DNA from 3 places in the Arthrobacter sp. CC3 genome. Region 2 is predicted to be linked to each of the others. Evidence: riboswitches for the same ligand, from Rfam matches in the RefSeq annotation. Region 2 holds a riboswitch; each other region holds the start of a gene.
The links. Region 2 has a riboswitch for S-adenosylmethionine ahead of PV761_RS07730 (aminotransferase class V-fold PLP-dependent enzyme). Riboswitches for the same ligand answer to the same signal wherever they lie in the genome.
Positions count from the first base shown of each region.

Region 1: another riboswitch for S-adenosylmethionine. It lies ahead of PV761_RS17090 (DUF1737 domain-containing protein); the one in region 2 lies ahead of PV761_RS07730 (aminotransferase class V-fold PLP-dependent enzyme).
Region 3: another riboswitch for S-adenosylmethionine. It lies ahead of PV761_RS01170 (homoserine O-acetyltransferase); the one in region 2 lies ahead of PV761_RS07730 (aminotransferase class V-fold PLP-dependent enzyme).

Region 1 is NZ_JARCCY010000031.1:10,314-15,482, forward strand. Features, by position in the region: gene PV761_RS17080 (aromatic amino acid ammonia-lyase) at 1-145, opposite strand, end outside; gene PV761_RS17085 (NtaA/DmoA family FMN-dependent monooxygenase) at 150-1,478, opposite strand; SAM riboswitch class IV at 1,678-1,792, shown strand; gene PV761_RS17090 (DUF1737 domain-containing protein) at 1,827-2,138, shown strand; gene PV761_RS17095 (rhodanese-like domain-containing protein) at 2,135-2,545, shown strand; gene PV761_RS17100 (O-succinylhomoserine sulfhydrylase) at 2,546-3,754, shown strand; gene PV761_RS17105 (hypothetical protein) at 3,865-4,488, shown strand; gene PV761_RS17110 (nuclear transport factor 2 family protein) at 4,495-4,887, opposite strand; gene PV761_RS17115 (hypothetical protein) at 4,969-5,169, opposite strand, start outside.
Region 2 is NZ_JARCCY010000009.1:135,103-140,271, forward strand. Features, by position in the region: gene PV761_RS07720 (ribosome small subunit-dependent GTPase A) at 1-856, shown strand, start outside; gene hisN (histidinol-phosphatase) at 920-1,732, shown strand; SAM riboswitch class IV at 1,948-2,061, shown strand; gene PV761_RS07730 (aminotransferase class V-fold PLP-dependent enzyme) at 2,097-3,509, shown strand; gene PV761_RS07735 (class I SAM-dependent methyltransferase) at 3,590-4,378, shown strand; gene PV761_RS07740 (metal-dependent transcriptional regulator) at 4,411-5,124, shown strand; gene PV761_RS07745 (CrcB family protein) at 5,140-5,169, shown strand, end outside.
Region 3 is NZ_JARCCY010000002.1:280,492-285,660, reverse strand. Features, by position in the region: gene PV761_RS01175 (MFS transporter) at 1-555, opposite strand, end outside; gene PV761_RS01170 (homoserine O-acetyltransferase) at 750-1,964, opposite strand; SAM riboswitch class IV at 1,977-2,092, opposite strand; gene PV761_RS01165 (bifunctional o-acetylhomoserine/o-acetylserine sulfhydrylase) at 2,184-3,500, opposite strand; SAM riboswitch class IV at 3,575-3,690, opposite strand; gene PV761_RS01160 (VOC family protein) at 3,851-4,489, shown strand; gene PV761_RS01155 (type II CAAX endopeptidase family protein) at 4,640-5,169, opposite strand, start outside.

The sequences.
Region 1 (5,169 bases), on a different contig from region 2:
GCACCACCTCCCGCGAGCGCCCGACCAGCTCCAGCGCGTCCGTGCTCAGGACGAACTTCACGGCCGGGTCAGCCGCGGCCTCGGCGATGTCCCTGGCACGCAGGTGCGCCGTGCCGATGAGGAAGTTTCCGCTGCCGTTGCCCATGGGACTAGAAGTCCAGCAGGTTCCGGCGGAAGCCGCCGTCGCCATAACTTGTCCGGAGCAGCCCGCGGCGCCGCAGCACGGGCGCCAGGCGGTCCAGCACCCCGTGGACGGTGGCCGGGTCCACGAAGCCGGAGAACAGGAACCCGTCCCCGCCCACCTGGGCCCCGGTCTCCTCGAGGTAGTCAGCAATGTCCTCGGCTGTGCCGATGATGCTGTCCCCGGCGCCGCCGCTGCGGGCCTGCAGGAGCTGGCGCAGCGTGGAGCCCGGCGGACCGGCTTTGGCGAAGTGGTCCAGGGTGCCCTGGTTGCTGTTGGTGGTCAGTTCAGGGAGCGGGGCGTCAAGGTCGAACTTTTTGAAGTCGATGACGGAGAGGTACGAGATGGAGTTCAGCTGGCTGTCGATGTCGCGCTGCGTGAGTTGGCGCCGCTGCTCCCGGAGCTCGTCCGCTTCTGCCCGGGAGCCGACCACGGTGGGCTTGAGGACGAACAGCACCTTGACGTCGTCGGGGTTCCGCCCTGCCGCGGCTGCCTCGGCCCGGATCGAGTCCCGGTAGGCCTTCATGCCGTCCGCACCCCTGGCCAGGGCGATGGCGACGTCCGTGTTGGCACCCGCGAACGCCTTGCCCCGCGGGGATGCCCCGGCCTGCACCAGGACCGGCTCCTCGGGCAGCGGCGCCGTGTTCAGCGGCCCCCGGACTTTGAAGAACTCGCCGTCGTGGTTGATCGGGTGGACCTTCGTGTGGTCCGCGAAGATGCCGGCCTCCGCGTCCTCCACGATCGCGTCCGGCTCCCAGCTGCGCCAGAGCTTGCGCACCACGTCCACGAATTCCTCCGCCTTCTCGTAGCGGAGATCGTGCTCAATCTGCTGGTCCAGGCCGTAGTTCTGCGCGGCAAGGTCGCTGCCGGAGGTCACCACATTCCAGCCCACCTGGCCGTTGGAGAAGTGCTGAAGGGTAGCCAGCAGCCGTGCCGCGGTGAACGGCGGGTAGAAGGACGCACTCACTGTGGGAACAATGCCCAGGTGCTCGGTGGCGGAGAGCAGGTACGGAACCAGGGCCAGCGGATCGTGTTTGGGAGCGAAGGACGCCTGGGCCAAGGACACTTCGGCGCTGCCGCCGTAGGTGTCCGGCACGGTGAGGGAGTCCTCGATGATGAACAGGTCCAGCCCGGCCCGCTCAAATTCGCGCACGGCGTGCTGGTACAGGGCGGGTTTTTTCCAGTCGTACCCGATGCCGTAGCCGGGCGTGCCCCAGCCCTGGACGCCGAAGCCGTGACCCACAAACCAACCGAAGTGCAGCATGGGACTGACTGTATTCCCGTTCGATCCATTCACGGCTGCCTGATTTCATCCGGCGTTACAGCGGTTCATCTCCCGTCATTATCCTCCCGGCAGGTTCTTTTGTAACGGCAATATGGGGTCACGTACGGGTCACCGGAAACGCGGGGGCAGTGCCGCGTTCTGCCATGTCCCGTTACGGAAGATGACGACGACGGCGGTGCGGGCCGCCGTCGTAAGTGTTACGTTTTTGGGGAGTAATGAGAACCGGTGCCAAGCCCTGACTGGCCGGTCGGCAACCCTCCTTCCACGGCGGGGTGCCTCAGGTGAATACTCGGCATATCGACCCATTCGAGCTGCAAGCGTGAGAGAAGGAGATCCGTCGTGTCTGACGCACCCGCCCCACTGGCTACCGAACCGGCCGCCGCCGGCCAGGACCAACCGGCCCAGGACCTGCCCCAGGAAAAGCTGGCCTACAGGCTGATTACCGGCCCCGACGACCGCTCGTTCTGCGAGCGCATCTCCGCGGCCCTGGCCGATGGCTATGTTTTGCACGGGAGCCCGGCAGCCACGTTCAACGGCACCAGCGTGATCGTGGCGCAGGCCGTGGTGCTGCCCGCAGCCATCGCCAGCTCGGACGCCGCGGTGGCAACGGCGGTGGACGAACTTGAGTTCGACCTCGACTTCCCCGGCGAAGGTTTCGAGGGCCACGCATGAGCTACGCCGGAGACCTGACCCCGCAGGACGCCTGGGCCAAACTGGAACAGGGCGCGGTACTGGTGGATGTCCGCACCGAAGGCGAATGGGCCCACATCGGCATCCCGGACACAAAAGCCACCGAAAACGATCCCCTCTTCATCCAGTGGACGTTCCCCGGCGGCATCCCCAACCCGGAATTCATTCAGCAGCTGAAGCAGCAGGCACCGGAGGACACCGGCGTCGAACTGGTGTTCCTCTGCCGATCAGGCGTCCGCTCGATCGCCGCGGCAATCGCCGCCACGCAGGCCGGCTTCACCGCCTACAACGTCCTCGAAGGCTTTGAAGGCGAACCGGACCGTTACGGCGAGCGCACCGTCAACGGCTGGAAAAACCGCGGACTGCCCACCAACCTCGGAAAGAACTAAGTGACTTTCAATCCCGACGCCGCCGGCTGGAGCCCCGACACCCAGGCTGTCCGCGGCGGCCTTGACCGCACCAACTTCCAGGAGACGGCCGAGCCGATCTTCCTCAACTCCGGCTTCGTGTATGAGTCCGCAGCAGCCGCAGAACGCGCCTTCACCGGCGAAGACGAACGGTTCGTGTACTCCCGCTACGGCAACCCGTCCGTGGCCACGTTCCAGGAGCGGCTCCGGCTGCTCGAGGGCACCGAGGCGTGCTTTGCGACGGCGTCCGGCATGTCCGCCGTCTTCACGGCCCTCGGTGCGCTGCTGGCCGCGGGCGACCGCGTGGTGGCTGCCCGGTCGCTGTTCGGCTCCTGCTTTGTGATCCTGAACGAAATCCTGCCGCGCTGGGGCGTGGAAACGGTGTTCGTGGACGGTCCGGACCTGGAGCAGTGGCGGGCCGCCTTGGCCGAACCGACGACGGCGGTCTTCTTCGAGTCGCCGTCGAACCCGATGCAGGAGATCGTGGACATCGCCGCGGTCAGCGAACTGGCCCACGCGGCCGGGGCAACGGTCGTCGTCGACAACGTCTTTGCCACTCCCCTGCTGCAGCGCTGCGGCGAGCTCGGCGCAGACGTGATTGTGTACTCCGGAACCAAACACATTGACGGCCAGGGACGGGTGCTCGGCGGCGCCATCCTGGGCACCAAGGAGTTCATCGACGGACCGGTCAAACAGCTCATGCGCCACACCGGGCCTGCGCTGTCCGCCTTCAACGCCTGGGTACTGACCAAGGGCCTGGAGACCATGGCGCTGCGCGTCAACCATTCCTCCGCCTCGGCGCTCCGCCTGGCCGAATGGCTCGAGGAGCAGCCGGCTGTCAGCTGGGTCAAGTACCCGCTGCTGAAGTCGCACCCGCAGTACGAGCTCGCCGCCAAGCAGATGAAGGCCGGCGGCACCATACTCACGCTGGAGCTCTCGCCGTCGGCGGGCCGCACGGCGAAAGAGGCAGCCTTTGCGCTGCTGGACGCGCTGCGGATCATCGACATCTCCAACAACCTTGGCGATGCCAAATCGCTCATCACCCACCCGGCCACCACGACACACCGCGCCATGGGTCCGGAAGGGCGCGCAGCCATCGGGCTGAGCGACGGCGTGGTCCGGCTGTCGGTTGGGCTCGAGGATGTCGACGACCTCATCCGCGACCTGGAGCAGGCGCTCAAGCAGATCTGACCGGCGCAGGGCGGAACCGCCTTGTGAGTCATGCTTCGTGGTGGCCTTTCTGCTGGACCTCGGTGGCGGTCTTCTGCCCGGCCACTTGACGCCGGTGCAAGGATGAAGTCATGTCCTTCTTTGACGATGTGCCGGAGCCGCCCCAGCGGCCGCGCCCGCCCAAGCACGTACCTCCGGTTTGGGCCGGCCCGCCTTCTGACGAGCTTCCGGCGGTTGTCCCGCTGGGCCAGTTCCTTCACCGGTCGGCGCGAATGATCATGGCGGCGAAAAGCGTGGACGTCTTCTCCATCGGGTGCCTGATCGAGGTGGTGTGGTGCGTCCGCCGGTCCGATGAGACGGACAGTCAATGGAGCGTTGTAACAGATCAGTGTTTCAACCGCGGCGGCTACCGGTTGGATTCGGAAACCGGCCGTGGGGGCGCATTGCGTTTTGGTGTCGCCCTTCCGGACGGACGGAAGACCACCACTTCCCATCTGCACCTGGGCATGTTTGACGGATCGGAGCAGGTGGCGGGGCCGGTGCTGATGATGGCGGGCGGCGGAGGCGGTTCAGCGAACGACGAGGAAATTTTCTCCTCCACGCGGTTCTGGCTCTGGCCGCTGCCGTTGGGCGGGGACACCCTACTGGTGGCGCAGTGGGATGACCTTGGCATGGCCGAGGTGTCGGTGCACATCAGCGGCGAACTGCTCGCGGCCGCGACACCGAAAGTGCAGAAGTACTGGATTTCGCAGTAGGTTCGGCTAAGCCCAGAATGCGTCGCCTTTCGCGGTGTCCTGGAAGAACTCCCGCGCCTCGGTAATCTTGCCGCCGGCGACCCGGAAGGCGATGACGCCGTCCTGGTCCAGGGCCCTGCCGCCGCTCTCTGCCCGGTTGTGCTGGACCGCAACGGTGTTGGTTTCCCCGCCGATGATCTCCTCGACGGTCACTGTCAGGTTGCCACCGGACCGCGTCCCGAGTTCCCCGAAATAGGCCAGGATAGCGTCGCGTCCCTCCTTCTTTCCGGACAGCACGCCATCTCCGGCGACGTGCCAGACTGCGTCCTCCGCGAACAGTCCGCCAAGGGTTGCCATGTCGCCTGCGCTGAAGGCCTCGTATCCGCGCCGGACCAGCTCAACATTCTCCTGGGTTCCCATTTCTGGCACCTTCCCGTCTTCGTCGTCGGGTAATTCTCGGACGTTTCAAGGCTATTCCCGCGGAATTTGATTGTCGATGAGTCAGGTGTCGAGCTCCCAGTGCAGGCGGATCGCTTCGGCGATGGGACCGGCCGCCACGTCCACGGTGAAGGCCACCGGCGCGGTTCCGGTCTCTTCAATGACGGTGTCGTGGTAGACCCGGCCGCAGGCAGGGCACAGCGTGTAAAGGTCCTCGTCCCCGGGCCACGCCGCGAGTCCCTCCGGCACGGGAGTGCCCTCGCC
Region 2 (5,169 bases):
TTCCGGAGAACCGGACACCCTTGCCCGGCTCGTAAAAATCCAGGACCGGCGCACCCTTTTGCGGCGGAGCGCCGATGACACGGATCCGATTGAGCGGGCAGTCGTGGCGAATGCGGACCAGCTCGTGGTGGTGGTCGCCGCTGCCAATCCGGAGCCGCGCACCGGTTTCATCGACCGCGCCCTGGTGGCGGCCTACGACGCCGGCATCGAGCCGCTGCTGCTGGTCACCAAGGCGGATGTCAAGGATCCCACCGAACTCCTGTCCAACTACCGGCACCTTGATTTCCCGGTCATCATCAGCCGGACCGCCGACGCCGCCGCCTCCGGCATCGATGCCCGCTCGGACGACGGGCTGTCCGCGCGCCTCGACAGCGACGCCGTCTCGCAGCTCCGTGCGCACCTCGACGGGAAGGTCACCGTCATGCTGGGGCATTCGGGCGTGGGGAAGTCCACCATGGTCAATGCCCTGACCGGCGCTGAGCGGGCCACGGGAGGAGTCAACGCCGTCACGGGGCGCGGACGGCACACGTCGTCGTCGGCACTGGCCCTGCGGATCAGTGACGCGCCGGCCGGAAGCTGGATCATTGACACCCCGGGCATCCGGTCGTTCGGCCTTGCCCACGTCGACCCGGACCGGATCCTGCGTTCGTTCCCCGACCTCGAACCCGGCACGGATTCCTGCGAACGCGGCTGCAAGCATGATGCGTCCGCCGTCAACTGCGGAGTGGACGCCTGGGTGGCCGAGGGACACGCAGGGCCGTCGGGCGCGGCGCGGCTCGCGTCCCTGCGCCGGTTGCTCGGTACCGATCCCCGGATGGAAGCGCAGGAAGCGAAGGAACTCGGCATCGTTTCCTAGCAGGCGGAGGGGCCAGGGACCTGACATCCCGCCCGGCCGGCCAAGAGACGGTAGTTTGGAACCATGACCCAACCCGCTTCGAGCTACAACGACGACCTGCGCCTCGCCCATGTCCTGGCCGACTCTGTCGACTCCCAGACCATGAGCCGCTTCAAGGCGCTGGACCTTCAGATTGAAACCAAACCGGACCTGACTCCGGTCACGGATGCTGACAAGGCAGCTGAAGAGTCCATCCGCGGCCAACTGTCCCGTTCCCGCCCGCGGGATGCCGTCCTCGGCGAAGAGTTCGGCAGTTCCGGGCACGGTTCCCGGCGGTGGATCATTGATCCGATCGACGGCACCAAGAACTTCGTCCGCGGCGTGCCGGTGTGGGCCACCCTGATCGCCCTCGTGGATGAAGGCGAGCCGGTGGTCGGCCTGGTCAGCGCGCCGGCGCTGGGAAAGCGCTGGTGGGCCGCGAAAGGGGCCGGCGCCTATATGGGACGGTCGCTTGCGGCCGCCACCCGCCTGAAGGTTTCGAACGTGTCCAAGCTCTCGGACGCCTCCCTCTCCTACTCGAGCCTTAGCGGCTGGAAGGAGCGCGGCAACCTGGACGAATTCCTGGGCCTCACGGAGGACGTCTGGCGGACCCGGGCCTACGGCGATTTCTGGTCCTACTGCATGGTGGCCGAGGGGTCCGTGGACATCGCCTGCGAGCCGGAGCTGAACCTTTACGACATGGCCGCCCTGGTGCCCATCGTCACGGAAGCCGGCGGCCGCTTCACTTCGCTGGAGGGAGTGGACGGTCCCTTCGGCGGGAACGCCCTCGCCACCAACTCAATCCTCCACTCCGAGGTCCTCAAACGGCTTAACCCGGACATCGACGACCTCCTCTAACACGCACGGCACCCCCGGGTGCGGCCATGAGCGAGGCTGATCAAGGCGCTGCTGATTGAACGCAGTGCCGAATAAACGACGGCGGGCGCCCCTCCCAAGGGGGCGTCCGCCGTCGTTTATTCGGCCGCATCGCCCTTCTTCCGGCGCACGTAACAATCCGCTTAATAATTGCCGCAGCTTTCCCGCGGCGCCGTCAATGTCCTAATCTCGAAACAGGTCACGAGTGCCAGCGCTAAACCCCGGTTTGCTGGCCGGCAACCCTCCATTCGCGGTGGGGTGCCCCGGGTGACGACCAGGCCGGTCCGGAACGGACCCGGCAAGCGCGGATCCCCGGAGTGAGGGGTCCCTTTACAGTGAGGTCCCCATGACTACTGCCACGTTCCCCGCAAACCCCGGAACCGCCCCCGCCACAACCCGCCTGGACGAGCGGTTCAGCGTCGCCCGGCGCCCCCTCTCGGCCGTGACCGGCGCGGAGATCCAGGCTCCATTGATCCAGGGCGGCCATGTCCGCTACGCGAACCTGGATTACGGCGCATCAGCACCGGCACTGTCCATCGTCTCGGCGTACCTCAACGAGATCCTGCCGTACTACGCCAGCGTGCACCGCGGCGCCGGCTACGCCTCGCAGATCAGCACGTCCGTGTACGAAAATGCACGGAACATCGTCCGCGGCTTCGTCGGTGGCAGGCCGGACGATTCCGTCATTTTCACCAGGAACACCACCGACTCCCTGAACCTGCTGGCTGGCTGCCTGCCGGTGGCGGACGGCCGCCACACCGGTGAGGTGCTCTACCTCGACATCGAACACCACGCCAACCTGCTCCCCTGGCAGGGCGTGCCGCACCGCAGCGTGGTTGCCGCCCCCACCCTGAAGGCCACCCTGGAAAGCCTCCGCATTGAACTCCGGCAGGGCGACATCAGCCTGCTGGCCGTCACCGGTGCCTCCAACGTCACCGGCGAAATACTTCCGATCCGCGAACTGGCCGCACTTGCGCACGAATACGGCGCACGGATTGTGGTGGACGCGGCTCAGCTGGCCCCGCACCGCCGCATCGATATCGCAGCGGACGACGTCGACTACCTCGCCTTCTCGGGTCACAAGCTGTACGCGCCTTTCGGGTCAGGCGTCCTCGTGGGCCGGCCGGACTGGCTCGACGCCGGGACACCCCACCTGGCAGGCGGCGGAGCCGTCCGCGAGGCCCGGCTGGATTCCGTCAGCTGGGCCACGGGACCGGCACGGCATGAGGGCGGCTCCCCCAACGTGCTCGGGGCTGCCACGCTTGCCCGCGCCACCCAGGTCATCGGCGCTTTGGACCAGGAGCTGTGGCACGCCCATGAGACCGCCATCCGCTCCTTCCTGGTAGAAGGGCTGCAGAGGATCGACGGCGTCACCGTGCACCAGATCTTCAGCGACACCAATGACACCATCGGTGTGGTCAACTTCTCCGTTGCCGGCTACGACGCCGGCCTGGTTGCGGCCTACCTCTCCGCCGAACACGGCGTGGGCCTGCGGGACGGCCGCTTCTGCGCCCACCCGCTGCTCAAGCGGCTGGGACTGCCCTCGGGCTCGCTCCGCGCAAGCTTCGGCGTCGGCTCCCGGCTGGAGGACGCCCAGCGCCTGCTCGCCGGCATCGAGGAACTCCGCCGCACTGGCCTGGGCTGGGACTACGTTGTGGACGCCGGCCGCTGGGTGCCGGCCAACGACACCCGCAGCTACCCCGAGTGGGCTCCCAACACCCCCGGCACCGCCGGCGCAGCACCCTGCACCGACGACTAAGGCCCGGGGGCCCTGCGGGCCGCGGTCCGTGCGGTAAATTCGAGGGGTAAGAATTCCAGCCTGCCCGAAGGAGACTGCACGTGGCACGGGGAGGCCCCAAACTGCACCACCAGCGCCGCTACGAGCTCGGCCAGAGCTTCCAGGACGGCGGTGAACACTATGACCGTGTCCGCCCAAGCTACCCTGGCGACTCAGCGGACTGGCTGATCCACAGCGCCGGGGGCGCAGCCGGGGCCGGCACAGCAGGCGCATCCGACGCCGCTGACATCGGCGCCGGGACGGGCAAGTTCACCGCGTTGCTGGTGCAGCGCGGCCTGGCAGTCTCCGCAGTGGATCCTTCACCGGACATGCTTGCCCAGCTGCGGCTCGTCCTGCCGGGAGTTCCGGCGACAGAGGGAACAGCGGAGGCAACCGGACTCCCCGACGCGGCGTTCGACGTCGTCGTTGTTGCCCAGGCCTGGCACTGGTGCGATCCGCTCCTGGCAAGCACCGAACTGTCCCGCATCCTCCGCCCCGGCGGGGTGCTGGGACTGGTGTGGAACCAGCTGGACACGTCCGTCCCCTGGGTCCACCGCCTCTCCCGGATCATGCACGCCGGGGACGTGCACAAGCCGGACTTCCGCCCAGCGATCGGGCCGGAGTTCGACGGGCTCGAGAGCCACCTGACACGCTGGGAAGACCCCGTGACCACCGGAGACATCGTCGAGCTGGCAAAGTCCCGCAGCTACTACCTCGCAGCCGGCGAGAATACGCGCGCAAAGGTCCGCCACAACCTGGACTGGTACCTCCACGAGCACCTGGGCCATTCCCCGGCGGACACCATCGGACTCCCATACCTCACCCAGACCTGGCGGGCGTTCAAAGCATGAGTGCCCGCAGCCAAAGCGGTAGGCTTGGACTCGTGAAGACCAGCGCGCCCTCCTCCTCCATCGAGGACTACGTCAAGGTCATCTACTCCTTCACGGAGTGGCAGGACAAGCCCATCACGTCCTCGCAGCTGGCCCAGCGGCTCGGAGTCGCCAACTCCTCGGTCTCGGAGATGGTCCGCAAACTCAAGGACCAGGGACTGGTTGACCACAAGCCATACAGCGCCATCACGCTCACGGCGGACGGGATCCGGCTCGCGCTCTCCATGGTCCGGCGGCACCGCCTGATCGAGACCTACCTCGTCCAGGAACTCGGCTACAGCTGGGATGAAGTCCACGACGAAGCCGAACTCCTGGAACACGCAGTGTCGGATACCTTCATTGAGCGGATGGCCCGCAAGCTCGGCAATCCCCTGCGCGACCCGCACGGCGACCCCATCCCGGCAGCGGACGGCACGGTACACATGCCGCACGCCCACCGGATGAGCGAACTCGACGACGGCCACACCGGCCGGATCACCCGGATCAGCGACGACAACCCCGAACTCCTGCGCTATCTTTCCGCCCAGGAAATCGACCTCGATGCCGACATCGAAGTGCTCGGCCGGAAGCCGTTCGGCGGCGCACTGGTGGTCCGGATCGGCACCGCCGGCGCCGGCCGCGAATTCGACCTCGCCGATGAGGTGTCGTCAGCGCTGTGGGTCTACAGCGATTCACTCCACGCCGGGTGCCGGCTGGCGGACGCCTGAATGCGTGCCGCCTGAATGAAGGCCCTTGGAAGCGCCGGCTGGCGG
Region 3 (5,169 bases), on a different contig from region 2:
CGTGAACAGCACGCCGGTGGCGAGCAGGTTGCCCAGGGGCACGGCGGACTGCGGCCAGCTGGACCAGAATCCACGGGACTTGCTGGGGCTGTGTTCAGCCACGAGCAGCACGGCGCCGCCCCATTCCCCGCCGACGGCGAAGCCCTGAACAAACCGCAGGAACACCAGCAGGGCGGGAGCCCAGTAGCCGATCTGCGCGAAGGTGGGGAGGCAGCCCATCGCAAAGGTGGAGACGCCCACCAGGATGATGCTCAGCTGGAGCAGCTGCTTGCGGCCGAACTTGTCACCGAAGTGGCCAAAAACGATGCCGCCGATGGGACGGGCAACGAAGCCCACCGCGTACGTGACGAAGGCGGCAATGATCCCGTCCAGCTCCGTGCCGGAATTGGGGAAGAACATCTTGCCGAAAACCAGTGTTGCCGCCGAGGCGTAGAGGAAGAACTCATACCACTCAACAACAGTGCCGGCCATCGAGGCCGTCACTACCTTCTTCAGGCCGGAGGCCTTGACGTCAGTCTCATCTACGCGCCTTGCGGCGGAGTCTTGCGTGCTCATTTGTGAACTCCTTCGGCGTCTCCGTCGACGCCATGTGGACCATTCCGTAGCGGCCGCGTGTGATGTGCACCACCAACGCGCGCCGGTCCCCTAGAGTATGGACTCACATTGCCGCAGGCTCAACGCCATTTTCTGCAGGACTGCTCTGCAAAAATGCACATTGGGCCAGCGGGCGATATGCGAAGAAGCGCGGCCTAGGCGAAGAAGTTCTGCCGCAACTGCGTGCTGAGCTGGCCGATCTCGGTCAGGAAGCCGTCATGGCCGATGGGCGCTTCGATGACGTGCACGGGCACATCCCCCGGGAGCGCCGCCGCGAGTTCATAGGACTGCGCCGGAAAATACAGCCGGTCCGTATTCACGGCGGCTATAAAGAACTCGGCCGTGGCCCGTGCCAACGCGTCCTTGAGCGGACCGCGCCCGCGGCCCACGTCGTGGCTCATGAGCGCTTCGGTGATGGCGATGTAGCTGTTGGCATCGAAGCGCCGGACCAGCTTGGTGCCCTGGTGGTCGAGGTAGCTCTCCACCTGGTAGCGGCCGCGGCCCCCCAGCGACACCGCTTCGAGCGGGCTCTCGCTGCTCTGCGCGTTGCGGCCGAACCGGGTCTCCAGCTCGTACGCGGACCGGTACGTGATGTGGGCTATCCTGCGCGCCAGGGCCAGGCCGGCTTCCGGCTCCGGGCCGCCGTAGTAATCGCCGTCGTTGAAGTTGACGTCCTGGCGGATGGCGAGGGTCTGGGCCTGGGCAAAGGCGATCTGCTCGGCCGTGCTGCTGGCGCCGATGGATATCACGGCACAGCGCCGGACGCGGTCCGGGTAGCTCACGGCCCATTCCAGCGCCCGGGCTCCGCCCAGGGAGCCGCCCAACACCGCGTACCAGCTCTCGATCCCCAGTGCATCCGCCAGCCGGGACTCGGCCGCCGTCGTGTCCCGCAGGGTCACCAGGGGGAAGCGCGAACCCCAGGGCTTGCCGTCCGGGGCCGGGGTGGACGGGCCGGTGGAGCCATAGCAGCCGCCCACGATGTTAATGGAGACCACGAAGTACTTGTCCGTATCAACGGGGGCGCCGGGGCCGGCCAGCTGCTCCCACCAGCCTTCCTCGTCGCTGGCACCCCTGGTGACGTGCGTGGTGCCGGTGAGGGCGTGCTGCACCAGCACGGCGTTGGAACGGTCCGCGTTCAGCGTGCCCCACGTTTCGTAGGCGAGCGTCACGTCCGGAAGAAAGCCGCCGGCCTCCAGTTCCAGCCCGCCAACGCTGAGGAACTTGACGGTGCCGTCAGGGGCGTTGGTGTCCACTGTGTTGATATCTGTCCGGGTTCCCGCCGTGCCGGCGCCTGTGCTCTTATCCGCGTTCTTTTCCACTCCGTGGACATTTGTTTCGGGTACACCGCTGCGGGTGACGGCAATCGTCATCTGAGGACCTCTTCTTCGCGCTTGCCCGCCGCCAACTGGCCGGCAGGCCAGGTCTTCACCCGGGGCACCCCGCCGCGAAAGGAGGGTTGCCGGCCAGCAAGCCGGGGCTGTCGCTGGCACTCATGACCTTCAAAGAGTCTACGAAATGCGTCGCCGCAATGGCTAAGAATGTGACATCAATATGACTCCCGGCGTCGCGGACGCCGGGAGTCATAGTCCTCAGTCGCCTTTGGCGGCGCGGAAACCGGCATCCAGGTCGGCGATGATGTCGTCGATGTGCTCCAGCCCCACCGAGAGGCGGACCAGGCCGGGGGTCACGCCGGCAACGGCCTGCTGCTCCGCCGTCAACTGGCTGTGCGTGGTCGACGCCGGATGGATGACCAGGGAGCGCACGTCGCCGATGTTTGCCACGTGGGAGTGCAACTCCAGGGCGTCCACGAACCGCTTGCCCGCCTCGGCCCCGCCGGCGATGTTGAAGGACACGATCGCACCGGTGCCCTTGGGTCCGTACTTGCGGCCGCGCTCGTACCAGGGGCTGGACGGCAGGCCCGCATAGGCGACGGATTCGACGTCGTCCCTGGACTCCAGCCACTCGGCGACGGTCACCGCGTTGGCCACGTGCCGTTCCACGCGCAGGCTCAGGGTTTCCAGCCCCTGGGCGATGAGGAAGGCGTTGAACGGGGATACCGCCGAACCGAGGTCGCGCAGCAACTGGACGCGGGCCTTGAGGATGTAGGACAGGTTCGCGCCCAGGGCACCGCCCGCCCCGAGGTCGCGGGCGTAGACAAGGCCGTTGTAGGTGGGGTCCGGCGTGTTAAAGCCCGGGAATTTCTCCGGGTCCTTTCCGAAGTCGAAGTTGCCGGAGTCCACGATCACTCCGGCGATGGCGCTGCCGTGCCCGCCGAGGTACTTCGTGGCCGAGTGGACCACGATGTCGGCACCCCATTCCAGCGGCCGGATGAGGTACGGCGTGGACAAGGTGTTGTCCACGATCAGCGGGACGCCGGCCTCGTGGGCAACGCGGGACACGCCTTCGATGTCCAGGACATCCTGGCGCGGATTGGAGACCACCTCGGCGAAGAAGAGCTTGGTGTTCGGCCGGACGGCATCCTTCCACTGCTGGAGGTTGTCCGGATCCTCGACGAACGTCACGGAGATGCCGAACTTCTTCAGGGTGTGGGCCAGCAGGTTATAGGTTCCGCCATAGAGGCTGGGGCTGGCCACCACATGGTCGCCGACTTCGGCCACGTTGAGGATGGCGAAGGTTTCGGCAGCCTGGCCCGAGCTGAGCAGCAGCGCCGCCAGGCCACCTTCCAGGCTGGCAACGCGCTGTTCCACCGCATCCTGGGTGGGGTTGCCGATGCGGGTGTAAATGGGCGCCAGTTCGGCCAGCGCGAAGCGGTTGGCGGCGCTTTCGGCGCTCGGAAACACGAACGACGTCGTCTGGTAGATGGGCAGTGCCCGGGCACCGGTGGCGCTGTCCGGCACCTGGCCGGCGTGGATCTGGCGGGTTTCGAATGACCATGCGTTGGACATCTGGGAGCTCCTTCTAAGGAAGGGCACCTCGGCCGTGCCGGACATGCCGTACTGGACATGCCCTGGCAGGACTGGTGCCGCGCTTGCCGCCCGGCGGTTGCCGGCAGGCCAGGTCTTCACCCGGGGCACCCCACCGCGGAACGAGGGTTGCCGGCCAGCAAGCCGGGGCTCGATGCTGGCGCTCATGACCTGGGCCCAGTCTAGGAAGGGCGGATCGCCTGTGAACAGCTTTGTGACGAAGGACGTCAGCGGCGTGATTTCACGGGCCTTGTGCGGGTCCGCGATGACATCCCATCTTGGTTAGGCCACCCTTAGCTGAGAGCTCCATCACAAAGTGCCAAGATGAGGGCATGCGCATGGATCACGTCTCTTACGCCTGTGAACAAGATGGCTTGGCTGCCACCACCGAACGTATTGCAACCGCCCTCGGCGTCGAAGCCGTGAAGGGCGGGGTACACCCCCGTTTTGGCACCCGCAACATGATTATCCCGCTCGCCGGGCACAAGTATCTGGAGGTGGTGGAGGTCCTGGACCACCCGGCCTCCGACAAGGCTCCGTTCGGGCAGGCTGTCCGGGCACGCTCCGCAGCCGGCGGCGGCTGGATGGGCTGGTGCGTCGAAGTGGACGACCTGGCACCGTTCGAAGAACGCCTCGGCCGCTCGGCTGTCAACGGCAACCGCAAGTTCCCCGACGGCCGCGAACTTGTCTGGAAGCAGATCGGCATCCTGGGCCTCATTGCAGACCCGCAGGTTCCGTACATGCTTAAGTGGGAAGGCGACCCGGAACTTCACCCGTCCAACGCCTACCCAAGCAACGTTAAGATGTCCAGCCTCACCATCGCCGGCTCGGCCGAACGCGTCACGGAATGGCTCGGCCAACCGGTGGAGAAGCCCCTGGAGGATGTGGCCGTTGAATGGGTCGCCCCGAAGGGAACACCCGGAATCCTCTCGGTCACCTTCGAGACCGCTTCCGGGGCAGTAACCATCTGAGCCTGTTCCACAAGGTGGTCCCCCAAGGGACCACCCGGCAGCCTGCTGCCCCCGATCTTCGGCCGCTATCAGCGGGTGCCAACGACGCCACCCACCGATAGCGGCCGAATCCTTTTAACCCGGCCGGTTCGGCTAACCCGGCCCGATCGGCTAACCCAGCCCGATCGCCTTGCCGAACAGGCTGAAACCGACGAACGCAACGATGTCCAGCAGCGCATGGGCGATCACCAGCGGCATCACGCGGCGCGTCTTCGTGTAGATCCAGGCGAACACGACGCCCATGACGGCGTTGCCGATGAACGGGCCGAAGCCCTGGTAGAGGTGGTAGCTGCCGCGGAGCATGGAACTGGCGAAGATGGCCAGCGGCATGCTCCAGCCGAACTTCCCGAGCCGGTCCAGCAGGTAGCCCACCACAATGACTTCCTCGACGATCCCGTGCCGCACTGCGGAGAGGATCAGCACGGGAATGGTCCACCAGTAGGCATCCAGCGCGCTGGGGATGATGGCGGTGGTGATGCCCAGGGCCCGGCCGGCCGCGTACAGCCCCAGGGACGGGATGCCGATCAGCGCTGCCAGGCCCAGCCCCTGCAACAGGTCCTTCCCCGGTCGGACGAAGTTGAAGCCGAGTTTGCGGAACGCCGAAGCGCCGGACTCCCCCGCCCCCCGGTGTTCAGTGAGGA